Regions from separate parts of the Pelosinus sp. UFO1 genome, predicted to be linked through region 2. Evidence: predicted binding sites of a transcription regulator. Region 2 holds the regulator's gene; each other region holds the start of a gene.
What was found. The regulator HrcA, encoded in region 2, represses chaperone genes, less so after heat shock. The targets are predictions, from matches to a motif close to TGTTAGCACTCNNNNNNNNNGAGTGCTAACA.
Positions count from the first base shown of each region.

Region 1: the regulator HrcA is predicted to act here: its motif matches at 2,483-2,513, upstream of groES (co-chaperone GroES).
Region 3: the regulator HrcA is predicted to act here: its motif matches at 2,466-2,496, upstream of htpG (molecular chaperone HtpG).

Region 1 is NZ_CP008852.1:1,430,554-1,436,200, forward strand. It holds gene tsaD (tRNA (adenosine(37)-N6)-threonylcarbamoyltransferase complex transferase subunit TsaD) at 1-254, shown strand, start outside; gene UFO1_RS06415 (histidine kinase N-terminal domain-containing protein) at 376-1,797, shown strand; gene UFO1_RS06420 (ANTAR domain-containing response regulator) at 1,800-2,381, shown strand; gene groES (co-chaperone GroES) at 2,555-2,839, shown strand; gene groL (chaperonin GroEL) at 2,868-4,514, shown strand; gene pdaB (polysaccharide deacetylase family sporulation protein PdaB) at 4,705-5,445, shown strand; gene mqnE (aminofutalosine synthase MqnE) at 5,582-5,647, shown strand, end outside.
Region 2 is NZ_CP008852.1:2,835,861-2,841,507, reverse strand. It holds gene lepA (translation elongation factor 4) at 1-1,069, shown strand, start outside; gene hemW (radical SAM family heme chaperone HemW) at 1,086-2,222, shown strand; gene hrcA (heat-inducible transcriptional repressor HrcA) at 2,326-3,354, shown strand; gene UFO1_RS13515 (TCP-1/cpn60 chaperonin family protein) at 3,445-5,013, shown strand; gene grpE (nucleotide exchange factor GrpE) at 5,041-5,601, shown strand.
Region 3 is NZ_CP008852.1:1,296,437-1,302,083, forward strand. It holds gene UFO1_RS05775 (AEC family transporter) at 1-347, shown strand, start outside; gene htpG (molecular chaperone HtpG) at 456-2,417, opposite strand; gene UFO1_RS05785 (hypothetical protein) at 2,750-3,058, opposite strand; gene UFO1_RS05790 (pyridoxamine 5'-phosphate oxidase family protein) at 3,358-3,753, shown strand; gene UFO1_RS05795 (nucleoside recognition domain-containing protein) at 4,151-5,554, opposite strand; gene UFO1_RS05800 (FeoB small GTPase domain-containing protein) at 5,551-5,647, opposite strand, start outside.

The DNA.
Region 1 (5,647 bases), 1.4 Mb from region 2:
GTTTACAGGCGGCAACGAATTGTGGTGTAAAACAAATCGTCTTGGCTGGAGGAGTGGCTGCCAATAGCAGCCTTAAAGCGAAAATGGAAAGTGCATGCCAAAAGGCGGGCTTTTCTTTATATTTCCCAGATATTATTTTATGCACAGATAATGCGGCAATGATTGCTTGTCGGGCTTATTATCAACATCTCGTTGGAGATTATGCGGACTTACATCTGAATGCAAAGCCTTCTCTAAAATTAGGTAACCGGTAGAAAGGGCTTCCATTACATAAAAGAAAGCGCCCGTAGCCAGTAACAAGGAATTTTTAAGGAATAAGTGGAATAAGTATTTATAGTATTTTACATACAGTAGTAAGAATAGATGGAGGTATATATGGGAGTGGCTGGAGATGTTTGTCGGAAAATAACTGCATTAGCTCCTGCGCAAATAGCAGTATTAGACAATATTTGTGCAGTGTTAGGACTGGCGAGTGATCTAGCTCATGCTCAGGTTACCTTATATGCTAAGGCACGAAATGAAAATTTCCTGGTGATTGCTGCCCAGGTAAAGCCAAATACTAGCTTTGTACAACACAAGCCGAATTTACTTGGGAGTACCGTTTATGCTTCTGAAGAGCCGCTTATTTGGCGCAGCATTTCTAAAGGCGAAGCAATTCATGGACAACGTGAATGGGCACTTGGCATGTGGATGGAAATGCAAGTCTATCCTGTACGGGATGCAAGTGGTAACGTAATTGCTGCTATCAGTTTTGAAACCAGTTTGGAAGAATCTCATATGGAAGGTCATCAATTGCTTGTAGAGACTGCTCAACTATTACTGTCAACAGTGAAAATACCAAGTAGTAGTAAGTATTATCGATCTTTATCAGCGAGTGATGGTATTTTGATAATCAACGAACAAGGAAAGATTGTTTTTGCTAATTCAACAGCAGAGAGTATTTATAAGGTTTTAGCTGTAGGGTGTATTGTCGGAAGGCGCATTTATGATCGTCAGGCCAATATGGGATTAGCCCAGAAGGCTATAACAGTGCAAGAACCTTGTGAGACTGAATTAACTGCTGGAAATATGATTTTAGTACAAAGGGCCATTCCTATTGTCGTTAACCGGGTAAGTGTCTGCACAGTGATGATTTTGACAGATGTTACCGAATTAAAAAAGAAAGAAAAAGAGTTACTAATAAAATCTGCAGTGATTCAGGAAATACATCATCGAGTAAAAAACAATTTACAAACCATTGCTAGTTTGTTAAGGTTACAAGCAAGACGCACTAAATCACAGGAAGTAAAAGCAGCTTTAAGGGAAAGCGTGAACCGTATTTCCAGTATATCCGTTGTTCATGAATTTTTATCACAGCAAGATGCAGAGTTTATTGATGTGGCAGAAGTCGCAAAAAATATTCTCGATTTAGTCATACAAAACATGCTAGAACCCGATTTCAACCTGCAAACTATTTTCAATGGGGAAACAGTAGTATTCCCTTCTGAACAAGCTAGTAGTTTGGCACTCGTCATCAATGAACTCATTCAAAATTCAATAGAACATGGTTTTATTGGCAGGCATGAAGGTATCATTGGGGTTGACATTACGACGATGGAAGACAAGTATAAAATTGAAATATATGATAATGGAATTGGCATGCCGCCAACATTTAATCCACAATTATCGAATAGTTTAGGATTGCAGATTGTACGTACTCTTATTGAAAGCGATGTTGGCGGGAGTTTTGAAATGTATACAGATCAAGGTACCCATGCTTGTATTACCATTCCCCGTAAGGTGGAGGGAGGAGTTTGAAAATGGAACCATTGCGTATTGTAATTGCAGATAATGAATCCATTATTCGAATGGATTTAAAGGAAATTCTAGAAGAGGCGGGTCATACAGTAGTAGCTGAAGCTTCTGATGGTTCACGGGCCGTTGATTTGGTTCGTCAATATAGACCTGATTTGGTTATCATGGATATTAAGATGCCGGAAATGGACGGTATTACAGCTGCCAAAATAATTTCTAACGAAAAACTTGCACCGGTATTATTACTTACAGCCTTTAGCCAAAAAGATATTGTGGAAAAAGCCAAAGATTCAGGGGTTTTGGCTTATTTAGTTAAGCCTGTGAAAGAAGTTAATTTATTCCCTGCAATGGAAATTGCTTTATCACGCTTTCAAGAATTTGCCGAATTAGAACAAGAACTAGAAAATGTAAAACAGTCTCTGGAAACTAGGAAGATTTTAGATCGTGCAAAAGGAATACTAATGGATGCATATAACTTGAGTGAAACAGAAGCATATAGGCGCATTCAACAATATAGTATGAGTAAACGCAAAGCAATTAAAGATGTGGCTGAATCCATAGTGCAAGCAGCAACTAAGAGAAATTAAGCGTGAAAAAGTAGGCGAATTTATATTTTTTAAAAAAAATACTGATTTTTACCATGAAAACACTTGCTTTTTCTTGCTGAATTTTATATCATAAATTATGTGATTAGCACTCGCTAGCATTGAGTGCTAACAACGTTGCTACTATAATACACATCATGAAGGAGGATATTTCAATGATTAAGCCATTGGGTGACAGAGTCGTCATTAAGGTCTTAGAGGGTGAAATGAAAACAAAAAGTGGTATCGTATTACCGGATACTGCAAAAGAAAAGCCACAAGAAGGAGAAATTATCGAGGTTGGTACTGGTAAAGTGTTAGAAAACGGCCAACGTATTGCTCTTGATGTAAAAGTTGGCGATAGAATTATATTCTCCAAGTACGCTGGTACAGAAGTGAAATTCGAAGGACAAGAATATCTGATTGTAAGCGAAAGAGATATTTTAGCAGTTGTACAATAATAAAAATTAATTAGGGGGATTACATAGAATGGCAAAGCAAATTTTATTTGATGAAGATGCACGTCGCGCGCTAGAAAGAGGCGTTAATGCTCTGGCAAATGCAGTAAAAGTAACACTAGGACCTAAGGGTCGTAATGTTGTTCTTGACAAAAAATTTGGTGCTCCTACCGTTACAAACGATGGTGTAACAATTGCTCGTGATATTGATTTGGAAGATCCGTTTGAAAATATGGGTGCGCAACTGGTAAAAGAAGTTGCTACCAAAACGAATGATGTCGCAGGCGATGGTACTACTACTGCAACTTTATTGGCACAAGCTATGATTCGCGAAGGTATGCGCAATGTAGCAGCAGGTGCAAACCCTATGATTATTAAAAAGGGTATCGAAAAAGCAGTAAAAACTTTAGTAGAAGAAATTAAAAAATCTTCTAAAAAAGTGGAAACCAAAGATGCTATTGCTCAGGTTGCTTCTATTTCTGCAGCTGATGAAGAAATTGGTAACTTAATTGCAGAAGCTATGGAAAAAGTAGGTAAAGACGGTGTTATCACTGTTGAAGAATCCAAAGGTATGGGAACTAACCTTGATGTAGTTGAAGGTATGCAATTTGATCGTGGCTACATTTCCCCATACATGGTAACTGATACTGACAAAATGGAAGCGGTCTTAAATGATCCTTATATTTTGATTACAGATCGTAAAATTGGTGCTATTGCAGACTTACTTCCTACTTTGGAAAAAGTAGTACAACAAGGCCGGGAACTTTTGATCCTTGCTGAAGATATCGAAGGCGAAGCATTAGCAACCTTGGTTGTGAATAAATTACGTGGTACATTTAAAGCCGTAGCTGTAAAAGCTCCTGGTTTTGGTGATCGTCGTAAAGCTATGTTAGAAGATATTGCTGCTTTAACTGGTGGTACTGTTGTTACAGAAGAAATTGGTCGTAAGCTTGATACTGTTGAGCTTGTTGATCTTGGTCGTGCGCGTCAAGTACGTATTTCTAAAGAAGAAACTACGATCATTGATGGTGCTGGCGATGTAACTCAAATTAAAGCTCGTGTTAGTCAAATCAAAACACAAATCGAAGATAGCACTTCAGATTTCGATAAAGAAAAATTACAAGAACGTCTTGCTAAATTATCTGGCGGCGTAGCTGTCATTCAAGTAGGTGCTGCTACAGAAGTAGAACTGAAAGAAAAGAAATACCGTATCGAAGATGCTTTGAACGCAACTCGCGCTGCTGTTGAGGAAGGTATTGTCGCTGGTGGTGGTACTACTTTCATTGACATAATTTCTGCTCTTGATAGTATTCAAGCAACTGGTGATGAAAAGACTGGTGTTGATATTGTAAGACGTGCTATTGAAGAACCAGTACGTCAAATCGCTAACAATGCAGGTCTTGAAGGTTCCATCGTTGTTGCAAACGTGAAGAAAGCTGGTAAAGGCATGGGCTTCAATGCATTAACTGAGCAATATGTTGATATGATTGCTGCAGGTATTGTTGATCCAGCAAAAGTAACTCGCTCTGCACTGCAAAACGCAGCCAGCATTGCAGCTATGGTATTAACTACTGAAACTTTAGTCGCTGACAAGCCTGAAAAAGACGGTGGCGCTGCTGCTGCTATGGGCGGCATGGGCGGCATGGGTGGCATGGGCGGCATGGGCGGAATGATGTAATATAAGCCTCAAACCCCTTTGCAGGAACGGGTTTGTCCGCTGATGTACATCGAATGCTAACATTTTGCTAACATAAATGTAGAAGTTGCGCGCAAGTTAGAAACTTGCGCGCAACTTCTTTTTTATTTTATCTTCATAAATTCTCCTTTTCCTGCATACATACTATTGTAGCGGCGGAAGGGGGACGGATATGGTTTTAAATCTAAGACGTTTATTTAATCGTAGACATTTATTTTATGGGATGATAGGACTTTTTGCGATTAGTGCGGTTTATATTCAAGTGGCGGAACTTATTGCATCAGGACCTATGGCGATTGCTGGTACTCGGACTGAACGTAAAGTGGTAGCATTAACCTTTGATCATTCTTGGGGCAATAAGTTTACCCCCTCAATATTGGATACATTAAAACAGCATGATACGAAAGTAACATTTTTTATTATGGGGCCTTGGGCTAAGAAGTATCCAGATGTGGCAAAACGTATGGTGACAGATGGACATGAAATCGCAAGTCATGGTTATCGCCATGAAAATTATGGTGATAGAACAAGAGAATGGGTTAAGGAAGATATTGAAAAATCACATGAACTGATAAAAGAAGTGACTGGTGTAGATGCTACGTTAATTCGTCCACCAAATGGTCATTATAGTCAACAATCTTTAAAAGTAACAGATGAATTAGGATATAAAACCATTATATGGAATATTGATTCTTTGGACTGGAAGAATCCTGGTCGCGATGTTATTATCGAAAGGGTTATGAAGCGTTTGAAACCTGGAGGGATTATTCTTATGCACGCATCTGATACTCCAGTTCAGACAGCGGAAGCATTACCTATTTTGTTAGATAAAATAAAGGCCGAAGGTTATGAAATTGTCACTGTGGGCCAACTGTTAAGTCAACACGCACAAAATGGGATACTTAGGCATTAAAAGATTGCTTTATAGCAGTCTTATTTTTTTTCTGATTGGGCAGGGAAACGGTAATAATACCGCGAAGAATAATAAGTTGCATAACTTGACAAAGTAGTATGATAAACTACATCATATGATGATGAGGTGTCAAAAAATGAATTTGATAGATAAAGCCGTAAAAAAGGTAAGCAGCGGTGAACGCTTGCATTTTACGGAAGCC
Region 2 (5,647 bases):
ACCAGCTATGACCAATGTCAGTGAACTGGCTCCAGGTCATGTTGGTTTTGTGGCAGGTAGTATTAAAAATGTAAAGGATGTTCGAGTTGGTGACACAATCACTGATGCTGAGCGTCCTGTTGCTGAGGCTTTACCAGGTTACCGTAAGGTTACTCCTATGGTCTATTGTGGTTTGTATCCAGTAGATAGTTCTGAATATGATCTGCTTCGCGATGCTTTGGAAAAATTAAAGCTGAATGACGCATCACTGGTATTTGAACCTGAGACTTCTAGCGCTTTAGGGTTTGGTTTCCGTTGCGGATTCTTAGGACTTTTACATATGGAAGTCATACAGGAACGCTTGGAGAGGGAATATAGTATTACCCTGATTACGACAGCACCTAGTGTTATCTACAAAGTGTTCAAGACAGATGGGGAAATTTTCGAAATTGAAAACCCTTCCAAATTACCAACTCCTCAAGAAATTGAACATATTGAAGAACCTTATGTTAAAGCTATGGTGATTGTCCCGAATGACTATGTAGGTGTAGTTATGGAGTTGTCCCAAGAAAAACGTGGCGAATTCAAGGATATGAAATATCTAGATACGACTAGGGTCATGCTCACCTATCATTTACCTTTGAGTGAGATTATTTATGATTATTTTGATCGTTTAAAATCAGCTACTCGCGGGTATGCCTCTTTAGACTATGAATTAATTGGTTATCGGCAATCCCTACTTGTCAAACTTGATATCTTGCTCAATAGTGAACCTGTTGATGCATTGTCCATCATTGTACACCGAGATAAGGCAACCTATCGAGGACGTATATTGGTAGAAAAATTAAGAGGAATTATTCCCAGACAAATGTTTGAAATTCCAATTCAAGCAGCTATTGGCAATAAGGTAATTGCGCGGGAAACTGTAAGAGCAATGCGTAAGGATGTATTGGCAAAATGTTATGGTGGCGATATTAGCCGTAAACGAAAATTATTGGAAAAACAAAAAGAAGGTAAAAAGCGCATGAAACAGGTAGGTAGTGTGGAAGTGCCGCAAGAAGCCTTTATGGCCATATTAAAGATTGATTAAAAAGGTGATTAGGATAATGAAAATGGGTCTATATATTCACATTCCTTTTTGTCAGCAAAAGTGTTTATACTGTGATTTTCCATCCGAGGCCAATTTGACCCATTTATATCTGCCCTATGTTGCCGCCTTATGTCAGGAAATTTCTGGCAAGGGCGGTGTTTTATCTGGGGATGTTATTGATACAATATATATTGGTGGTGGAACTCCTACCGTATTAGCAACGGATTCCTTGCGGGAGATATTAGAATGTGTACACAATTCCTTTGTTATTGATAAAAACGCTGAAATTAGTATAGAAGCGAATCCTGGTACAGTCGATCAAAACAAACTACGGGCTTTAAAGGCAAGTGGTGTGAATCGAATTAGTTTTGGTGTACAAACCTTTTCTGATAAACTACTGCAGTCAATTGGTAGAATACATTGTGGGCAAGAGGCAATGCAAGCGATACAAGTAGCACAAAGTACAGGGTTTGAAAATATTAATATTGACTTAATGTATGGATTACCAGGACAATCTCTTTTGGACTTAGAGGCTAGTGTGCGGCAAGCAATTAAGCTTAATGTTACCCATATATCGGCTTATGGATTGAAGGTAGAAGAGGGGACACCTTTTCAGGCAATGCAAAAGCAAGGAAAACTTATGCTGCCAGATGAAGAAATTGATGAGGAAATGTATCAATATACAACGGAGTTTTTGCCTAGAAATGGATTTATGAGGTATGAAATATCGAACTTTGCGAAAGTTGGCTTTGAGTGCCGTCATAATTTAAAATATTGGCAATATCAGCCTTATGTGGGGGTAGGTGCAGCTGCTCATTCTTTTTTGCACAAAGAGCGGATTTCTAATATAAGTGATGTATCTCAATATATAACATGTCTTTCAATGGGGAAATCGCCAATTAAAGACCGAGAGACACCAGCTATAGAAGTGGCTATGGCTGAATATGTATTTTTAGCTTTGCGTACAGTACAAGGTTTATCGATGAATGAGTTTAACAAATATTTTCCGTATAATTTTATGGAACAATACCAAGATGTCCTTGAAAAACTAACAAGACAAAAGTTGATTGTAGTAGAAGAAAATCAAATATATTTAACAACAATAGGTATGAAGTATGGCAACGTAGTATTTCGTGCATTTTTACCTGCGTAAAACTGATTATTATATCTTGACAATCGAGCGTAGGAGTGGTATTTTTTTAATAGGCGTTAGCACTCTACAGTGTAGAGTGCTAACAATAGGAGGTGGAACTTGTATGTTAGATAAGAGAAAACGTAGTATTCTCCAAGCGATTGTTGATGACTATATTTCCACCGCAGAGCCTATTGGTTCACGCACGATTGCTAGAAAGCATGATTTGGGTGTTAGCCCAGCAACCATTCGTAATGAAATGGCTGATCTTGAACTATTAGGTTATATTGAACAACTCCATACTTCATCAGGACGAATTCCTTCTGCTAAAGGTTATCGTTTTTATGTAGATTCTTTATTAGAGCCAACTCAGATGTCAGATAAAGAAATCACATTAATAAAAAACTGGTATCAGGAAAAAACTCGTCACGTTGAGGAAGTTTTTCAGGAAACTGCGAAAATCTTATCGAAAATTACTAGTAACATTTCGTTAGTGTTGGTGCCTCAGGTATCACAGTGTGCCTTTAAATACCTAAAGTTCCTGCCATTTGATGATTGTCGTGCTATTTTAGTAGTTGTAACTGACACAGGCTTTGTCGAGAATAAGGTAATCGATATACCCAAAGGTCTTTCTTTTAATGATTTACAACGTATTGCAGAACATATCAATCGACGTTTATCTGGTTTGTCTTTTGACAACATTGAAGCGTCTATTTTGAGAGATATCCAAAATGATATGTTAGTAGACGTGGATTTATTTGAAACTGCCATGGGGATCTTAAAAAGGGCTTTAGTGGTGGAAAAAAACGAAAGGTTGTATCTTGGTGGTACGACGCAATTGTTAAGCCAGCCCGAATTTAAGAACATCGACAAAGTAAAATCATTTCTGGATATGTTAGAAGAAGAACAACTCTTATCGAATATCTTGCAGAATCAAAAAAATGATGGTGTTATTGTTACGATTGGTGATGAAAATAAATATAGTGGCATTCAAGACTGCAGCATGGTGCAGGCTACCTATCGTATTGATGGGCAGGTAGTTGGGACTGTAGCTGTATTAGGTCCAACAAGAATGGATTATGGTAAAGTGATGTCAGTGTTGGAGTTTATGCATAACCATTTAGGTGAAGTACTGAAAAAATATAAAGTGTAAAACGATAGAGTTAGAATAACTTTTCACCATAATAAGGTATTGCTAACTCTATCATACATATAATATAACTGTAATTGGGAGGAACCAGGAATGAAGCTAAATAAAGCTGGCAATGGTTCTGAAGCGGATGAACGGCTGGCAGCACTTATGACAAATGCCAATGCGATTCGTGTTGTAACGGCAGCTGTTGAGGGAACAATTGGCCCTAAGGGGCTCGATACTATGCTGCTTGGTTCTTTTGGTGAAGTGATTATTACAAATGATGGTGTTACCATTCTAGAAAAAATGGATGTAGATCATCCTGCCGCTAAGATGCTGATTAATATAGCTAGAGCCCAGCAAGCTGAAGTAGGAGATGGTACAACGACGGCTACGATTATGGCTGGTGGCTTGGTGGGAGAAGGGGTAAACCAAGTAGTAAGAGGTGTACCTATTGCCCGAGTTATTGAAGGTATTAAGTACGGTATTGCTCTAGCATTAGAAGGAATAAAACAACGGGCCCATCAAATTCATGACTTACATGATCCTGTGTTACTTAATATTGCCATGATTGCTGGGCGTGAATATAAAGATATTGCTGAACTAGTGATTCGAGCTGCAGGCCTTATAGGAATTGAAAAATTATGCGAAAATAATTTTAAATTAGCAGACATTATCCTATCTCAAGAAGGTGCTGAGAACGAAGTATTCATGGGTGTTATTATTGATAAGAAACGAATGACTACAGAGATGCCCCTAGAAGTAAGTCAGGCAAAAGTGTTAGTTATTGATGATGCTTTAGAACCTGAAGAAATAGGGGATGAAGCCCTGCGTACCGAATCTGGTTTTAAACGTTATCTTGAGCTGCAAAATGAATTTAAAAATAATATACATAAAATTGTGGAGCTTGGCGTTAAGGTCGTTTTGGTAGACAGAGGTGTTCATGATATTGCTGAGGAAATACTTACAGATTCTGGCGTTTTGGTGATTCAGCGAGTGGCTGCGGAGGAATTACGACGTGCCGCTGAACATGTAGGGGCCCGAATGATAAAACGCACAGGTCTTAAAAAAGAGTGTACCGATATCGCTGGTTATTTAGGCGTAGCAGCAAGGGTATATGAGGATGAAAAGTTAAAACATATTCGTATTTTAGGTGGCGCTGGTAAGCCAATGGCGACAATTTTGGTAGGTGCTGCAACAGAAGAAGTTGTAGGAGAGAGACAACGTATTGCCAAAGATGCAGCTTCTAGTGTGCAAGCTGCCATTAAAGGTGGTTATGTTCCTGGTGGTGGCTCCATTGAGGTTGCCATTAGCCGTGAGATCAATGCCTCACGGGAGGCAGTAAAAGGTATGGCGGCATATGGCGTTGATTGTGTCACCCAAGCTTTACGTAGGCCCTTAGCACAAATCGTAGAAAATGCTGGTTACAACCCGCTAGAAAAAGTAGAAGAGGTTATTGCCGCCCATGCAAAGCAGAAAAAAGACTCCTTGGGTATAGATTGTGATACTGGGGAAATCATTAATATGCTGGACATTGGAGTCGTGGATCCAGCAACTGTGAAACTACATGCAGTTAAAGCAGCTGGTGAAGTGGCAGTAGCTATTTTGCGTATAGATACGATTATTAAGAAAAAAGAAGAGAACAGCAGCAAAACAGCTAATCTTGGTGGCAAAAATTAAAATAAACAATGGAATTTTATATATGGGGTGATATATTTGAGTGAAACAAAAGAAAAGTTAGAACAGGAAATTGAAGATAACGCTACAACATCGGAACCGACGGTAGAAGTGATAGAAGAAGCCGATGGCACTTCATTAGAGGCAGAACTTCTTGGTAAAGATCGCCTTTTAGAAGAAGCCAATGATCGTTATAAGCGATTACAGGCTGATTTTGATAATTTTCGGCGACGGACTCGTCAAGAAAAGGAAGAGTTATCAAATATTGTGGCGCAGAATGTTATCTTAGAGTTGTTGCCAGTGCTTGATAACTTTGAACGTGCCTTAGGCAGTGTTGCTACTCAGGATGCGGATAAGATGCTTTCTGGAGTAGAGATGATTTATCGTCAATTGGCACAAGTCTTAGAAAAAAGTGGCTTGACAACAGTAGAGGCAGTTGGTAAGGGTTTTGATCCTCAGCAGCATGAAGCTGTTATGAGAGTAGAGGATGCTGAACAACCAGATGGTACTATTGTCGAAGAATTGCAAAAGGGCTACGCTGTACGAGGTAAAGTAATAAGACCTAGTATGGTAAAAGTAGTAAGTAATTAGAAGTTACTTAATAGAAACTTCATTTAAAAAATAAATTTTACATATT
Region 3 (5,647 bases), 1.5 Mb from region 2:
GCGCCTGGACGGCTCTAATTCCAGCAGGGTATTCCATTGAATTTTCAGGGATGAAACAGTATTATGGTACTACACTTGATCTGCTTCCGATAAAGTTTATTATTACGCCAGTGCTAGGCTATTTACTAGCAAGAGAACTTTTCACCGATCCGGCATTGCTTGGCACTATTTTGATAATCGCTAGTGTACCTACTGGAATTAATGCAATTGTAACTGCTAGGCTATATGGATTGAATCTACATGTGTCTGGTGCAGCCTTTGTAGTAACGACTGCCGTTTTTTTAGTAATTGTATATCCGATCTTATTTTTTTGGATTACAACAAATAACGTAGGTATGATTCATTAATTAGGAAGAGTTCACTGATGGTTAAAAAAGGATAAACTGAGTTACAGATACTAAAAAAACTTGAACCATAACAGATATGGTTCAAGTTTTTTTATGTACCAGCAGGACCTAATTCCCTTTTCGCGCCATTAAGTTGGATACTTTATTTGCAAAGCTGATAGGGTCTTCTGGGAGTAGACCTTCAATTAACATTGCCTGCACATACAATAGGTCGCAATAGTCTTTGAAGGCTTCTGAATCAGGAGTAGCTTCATGTAAATCCTTTAAGACATGGAACACATCGTGATTTGGATTTAATTCTAGAATTCTGCTAGCTTTGTACATGGTATTATTCATTTCTGACAAGATTTGCTCCATGGAAAGACTAATGCCATTATCATCACTAACCAAGCAGACAGCACTGGATTTCAGACGATTACTAATCTTCACATCCGCTATCTTGCCTTTCAATTGTTCTTTGATGGCCTTAATTAGAGACTCATTTTCTTTTAATATAGCTTCCGTATCTTTTTTAGCTTCAGGAGAGTCGATATCATCCAAGTTTAATTCCCCGCGGCTAATGGACTGGAACTTTTTCTCTTTATACTCTTGTAAAGCATCGATTGTAAATTCATCAACCTGATCATATAGGTAGAGAACTTCAATCCCTTTTTCTTTCAGCAGTTCCATTTGTGGTAAGCGTTCTACGGAAGCTCGATCTTTACCTGTCGCATAATAAATGACTTTTTGGTTTTCCGCTATACGCTTCGTATAGTCATCCAAAGTAGTCAACTCTTCAGTTGCGTGGGAAGAAGCGAAGAGTAATAAATCTTTTAATTTATCGCGGCTTTGGAAATCCGTGTAAGCTCCCACTTTAATAGCCTTACCAAATTCCTTCCAGAAGGTTTCGTATTTAGGACGATCTTTGGAGAGTAAATTTTCTAAAGTTTTTAATACGCTTTTCTCTAGATTTTTGCCAATTAGCTTTAATTGCTTACTGTGTTGCAACAGCTCCCTAGAGATGTTAAGGGAGAAGTCGGAGGAATCCACTAAGCCTTTAACGAAACGCAAATATTCTGGGAGTAGATCTTGGCAGTTGTCCATGATGAAGACTTGTTTTGAATAGAGGCGAATTCCAGAAGTAGTTTTTTGAGTGTACAAATCAAAAGGCGCACGGGAAGGGATAAAGAGTAAGCTTGTGTACTCTACTGTTCCTTCTGCTTTGGAATGAATAAGTTCTAGTGGATCTTCCCAGTCATGAAAGAGATTTTTGTAAAAGGTATGATATTCTTCTGCCGAGATTTCGTTCTTATTACGAGTCCATAAAGGAGTCATTGAGTTTAAGGTACGAATCTCTACTGTTTGGGTTGCTGGCGCATCTTCGATTACCTTGCCATCTTCATCTTTTGGTTTTTCTTCTTTAATGAAGTTCATTTTAATTGGGTAACGGATGTAATCCGAATATTTTTTTATTAATTCTTCGATGGTATGACGGTTTAGAAAATTGTCTTTAGAGCCGCCTGCAGAACGAAACTCTTCATTAAGGGTGATACTAATGGTAGTACCCCGTTTTTCCTTATCCACTTCTTCAATCGTATAGGTTCCATCTCCGCTAGACTGCCATTTGACACCTTTTGCTTGTCCAGGGGCACGAGTGATTAGGGTTACTTTATCGGAAACCATAAAGGCAGAGTAAAAACCTACGCCAAATTGGCCGATTAATTCATTGTCAGTAGCTGTTTCCTTCTCTTTTAATTTCTGCAAGAAGGATTTAGTTCCTGATTTGGCAATGGTCCCAATATTTTCGACGACTTCATCATAGGTCATACCAATACCATTATCCGATATGCTTAGGGTATGAGTGGCTTCATCGGGAACAATGAAAATTTCAAAATTGGAGTCTCCTTCGAGTAAATCATGATTTGTTAAAGACTCGAAACGAATTTTATCGATAGCATCGGAGGCGTTAGAGATAAGTTCTCTTAAAAAGATTTCCTTATTTGTATAAATAGAGTGAATCATCAAATCTAATAATTGCTTAGTTTCCGCTTGAAATTCCATAGTTTGTTTCGTTTTTGCTGCTTGGCTCATGTAGGAAGTCTCCTTTTTATTATGTAATTAATTTATAGATTACTTCTTTGTTAGCACTCTCAATATGCGAGTGCTAACTTTCTTATATAATACCTTGATTGTTATTTGAAATCAAGATATTAACCATCCAAATTTACGCAATAATAACATTTTTTTACCGCTTTTATTCAATTTACTAGCGAAATTATATTATCTTTCGTTTTTAAATGAATGTCTCATTCCAATATAAATAAGAGAAAATATGTGGGCCGCTGTAGCTTGGTGCTACAACGGCCCACATATTTATAAATGATAGTATGAGCTTGGGGCAGATATCGGAAAGAAATCATGAACTACGTTGAGAGATGTTGTTTTGCATGGAAGGCTGATTGGATAGCCTTTTGAATTGTTTCAGTATTAATTCGTTCAGTCCACTTATCGAAATAACAAGGATAACTTGTTCTGCATGAACTGCATTCTATAAATTGCTTAGTATCCTTTTGCTCTCGATTATCATATAAGTGGGGAAGAAGTTCTTCCGTATTATTAATTCCGGGTGCATTGGAATCTATGACATATGAATATTCATAGGTAGCTTGGTATTTTAATATAAGATGGTCACTATTACAAACGGGACATACAACAGAATTGGTTTGGGTCATAGTAGTTCCCCCTATCTTAGTTTTGTTTGGCGCCTTCAACCTTCGTATTCATTTGTATTATATCCATATTTTAAGAGTATCAAACCGTAAGGATAAAGCCAGGGTTTTTGTTAAAAGTACATTCTCTGTTCTCACTCCACACGGTATGGGTGGTAATTTGATAAGAATGAGAAAAATTCTAGGCTTAAAAATAAAATCATTCCAAGGATTAATGTAATGCTGATAATTTTTTTGTACATACTAAGTGTAAATATTGTAGTTTTTCCGAACAATCAGATGTAAATAAAGGAGTCGATTTTATGAATAAAGTGATTCAATTTCTAACTGACAACACAACATTCTACCTTGCCACGGTTGATGGTGATGCCCCAAGAGTACGGCCCTTCGGATTTGTTATGAACTATAAAGATAAGATGTATTTTTGTACTAGCAATCAAAAAAATGTATACAAGCAGCTAAAAGCAAATCCTCAATTTGAAGTGTCTACAACTTCAAAAACAGGGGAATGGTTACGTCTAAGAGGGAAAGCTGTTTTTGATACAAATAAGGAAACGAAACAAGCCGCATTGGACTCTGCCCCTTTTCTGAGTAGCATGTATAGTGTTGATGATCCAAATTTTGAAGTGTTTTATATTGAAAATGCAGAGGCCAAATTTTACAATAGGACGGGTATTTCTGAAACGATCAACTTTTAAGCAATTGTTATTGAATTATAGCAATTGAGGTCTATTTTACCTCTTATTTTAATTAAAGTTATGGCAATAATACTATTGGAGGTGATAAATATGAAAGAACAGAAATGCAAACAAGAACAAAATAGAAAAGAAAATAAGAACGTTGAATTTGCAAAAGAAATTTTTAATAAAGAAAATAAGAAGCAAAATAAAGAAAAATGCTAAAATAACAAAAGGTGGCTATATAGCCACCTCTTATATTGCAATTAAGGACTTATTGCATATTAGAACCCGGATCAGGATTTTGGAAGGCTGGCGGTTGAAAAATTTTAAGATCAATTTGAATTCTATAGAATAGAAAAAAGATCAGCCCTACTTGCTAACATTTGTTATTTGCGTAGTTAGGGCTGATCTTCGATTATACTAGGTTAAGTAGTCGTGCTGTCTGGGCTACTAAAAAGCATACCAAAAATGCAACTGTAGTGGGAATTATGAAAGTCAGAAAGGTCCATTTTTTACTACCCGTTTCTTTGTAAGCAGATAGAAGGGCAGTAGTGCAAGGCCAATGTAATAGGCAAAACAGCATAGTACAAACGGCCGTTAGCCAAGTCCAATTATTATGGATCAGAATATTTCGCAGTTCCTCAAGACTTTCAAACTCCATCATCTGACCTGAGGATAAATAACACATTAAAAGGATTGGCATAACAATTTCATTCGCAGGCAGGCCCAGGATAAAAGCTAAGAGGATAAAACCATCAAGGCCAATGGCATAACCGAGAGGCTGCAGCCAAGCCGCCAAGTGACCAATAATACTTAATTCTCCTATGTAGATATTTGCCAGCAGCCAGGTGATGGCACCTGCTGGGGCTGCCATTATGATGGCTCGTTTTAAGACAAAGACAGTGCGGTCGATGAGAGAACGATAAAAGATAGGACCGAATTGGGGTTTGCGATAGGGCGGGAGCTCTAAGACTAAAGAAGACGCTTCCCCTTTTAATATAGTGTGGGATAATGCCCAAGATACGGCAAAAGTTACTAAAACTCCAAGCATAACCAAGCACGTAACTACGAGAGAAGCCACTACAGTTTCTAGCTCTGAAATAAACATGCCGCCCATAAAGATAGTAGCAATGGCGATTAGCGTGGGAAAGCGTCCATTGCATGGCACAAAATTATTAGTTAAAACGGCAATCAGACGTTCTCTTGGAGAGTCGATAATACGACAGGAGATCACTCCAGCGGCGTTACAGCCGAAGCCCATACACATAGTGAGAATTTGTTTACCGCAGGCATGACACTTTTTAAATAGATTATCTAAATTAAAAGCTACTCTTGGTAAGTAACCAAGATCCTCTAAGAGGGTGAATAATGGGAAAAATATCGCCATAGGCGGCAACATAACAGCTACAACCCAAGCTAGCCCTCGATACATACCAAGGACGAGCACACCAGTTAACCAATTTGGTGCTCCAGCGATTTCAAACCATACTAATAATTGATCTTGAAAAGCAAAAAGCGCATCTCCAATTATCTCTGAAGGAACATTTGCTCCGGTTATTGTGATCCAAAAGATGGTACTAAGTAATAGCAGCATAATTGGATACCCGAATAGTCGTGAGGTTAGAATATCGTCTAGCTTACTATCCCAACTGCGATTTTCAGAAATTTGTTTTGTAATCGCCGGCCTAGCTATCGCCTCGGCGTTGGCATAAATGTCAGAAACAATTTGATCGCCTAAATTTTCATGATTGAGACGGATTTTTTCCGCTTCAATGCATATTTCTTCTAAAGTCATCATAGGTTTAATTGTAGCATTCATACTGCGGCCTCCTGTAAATATGTCAAACTCAAACCTAAGTAGCTTGTAATACTTTTTATAAAAGCCTGATCACCATCTAGCAGGCGTAGTGCT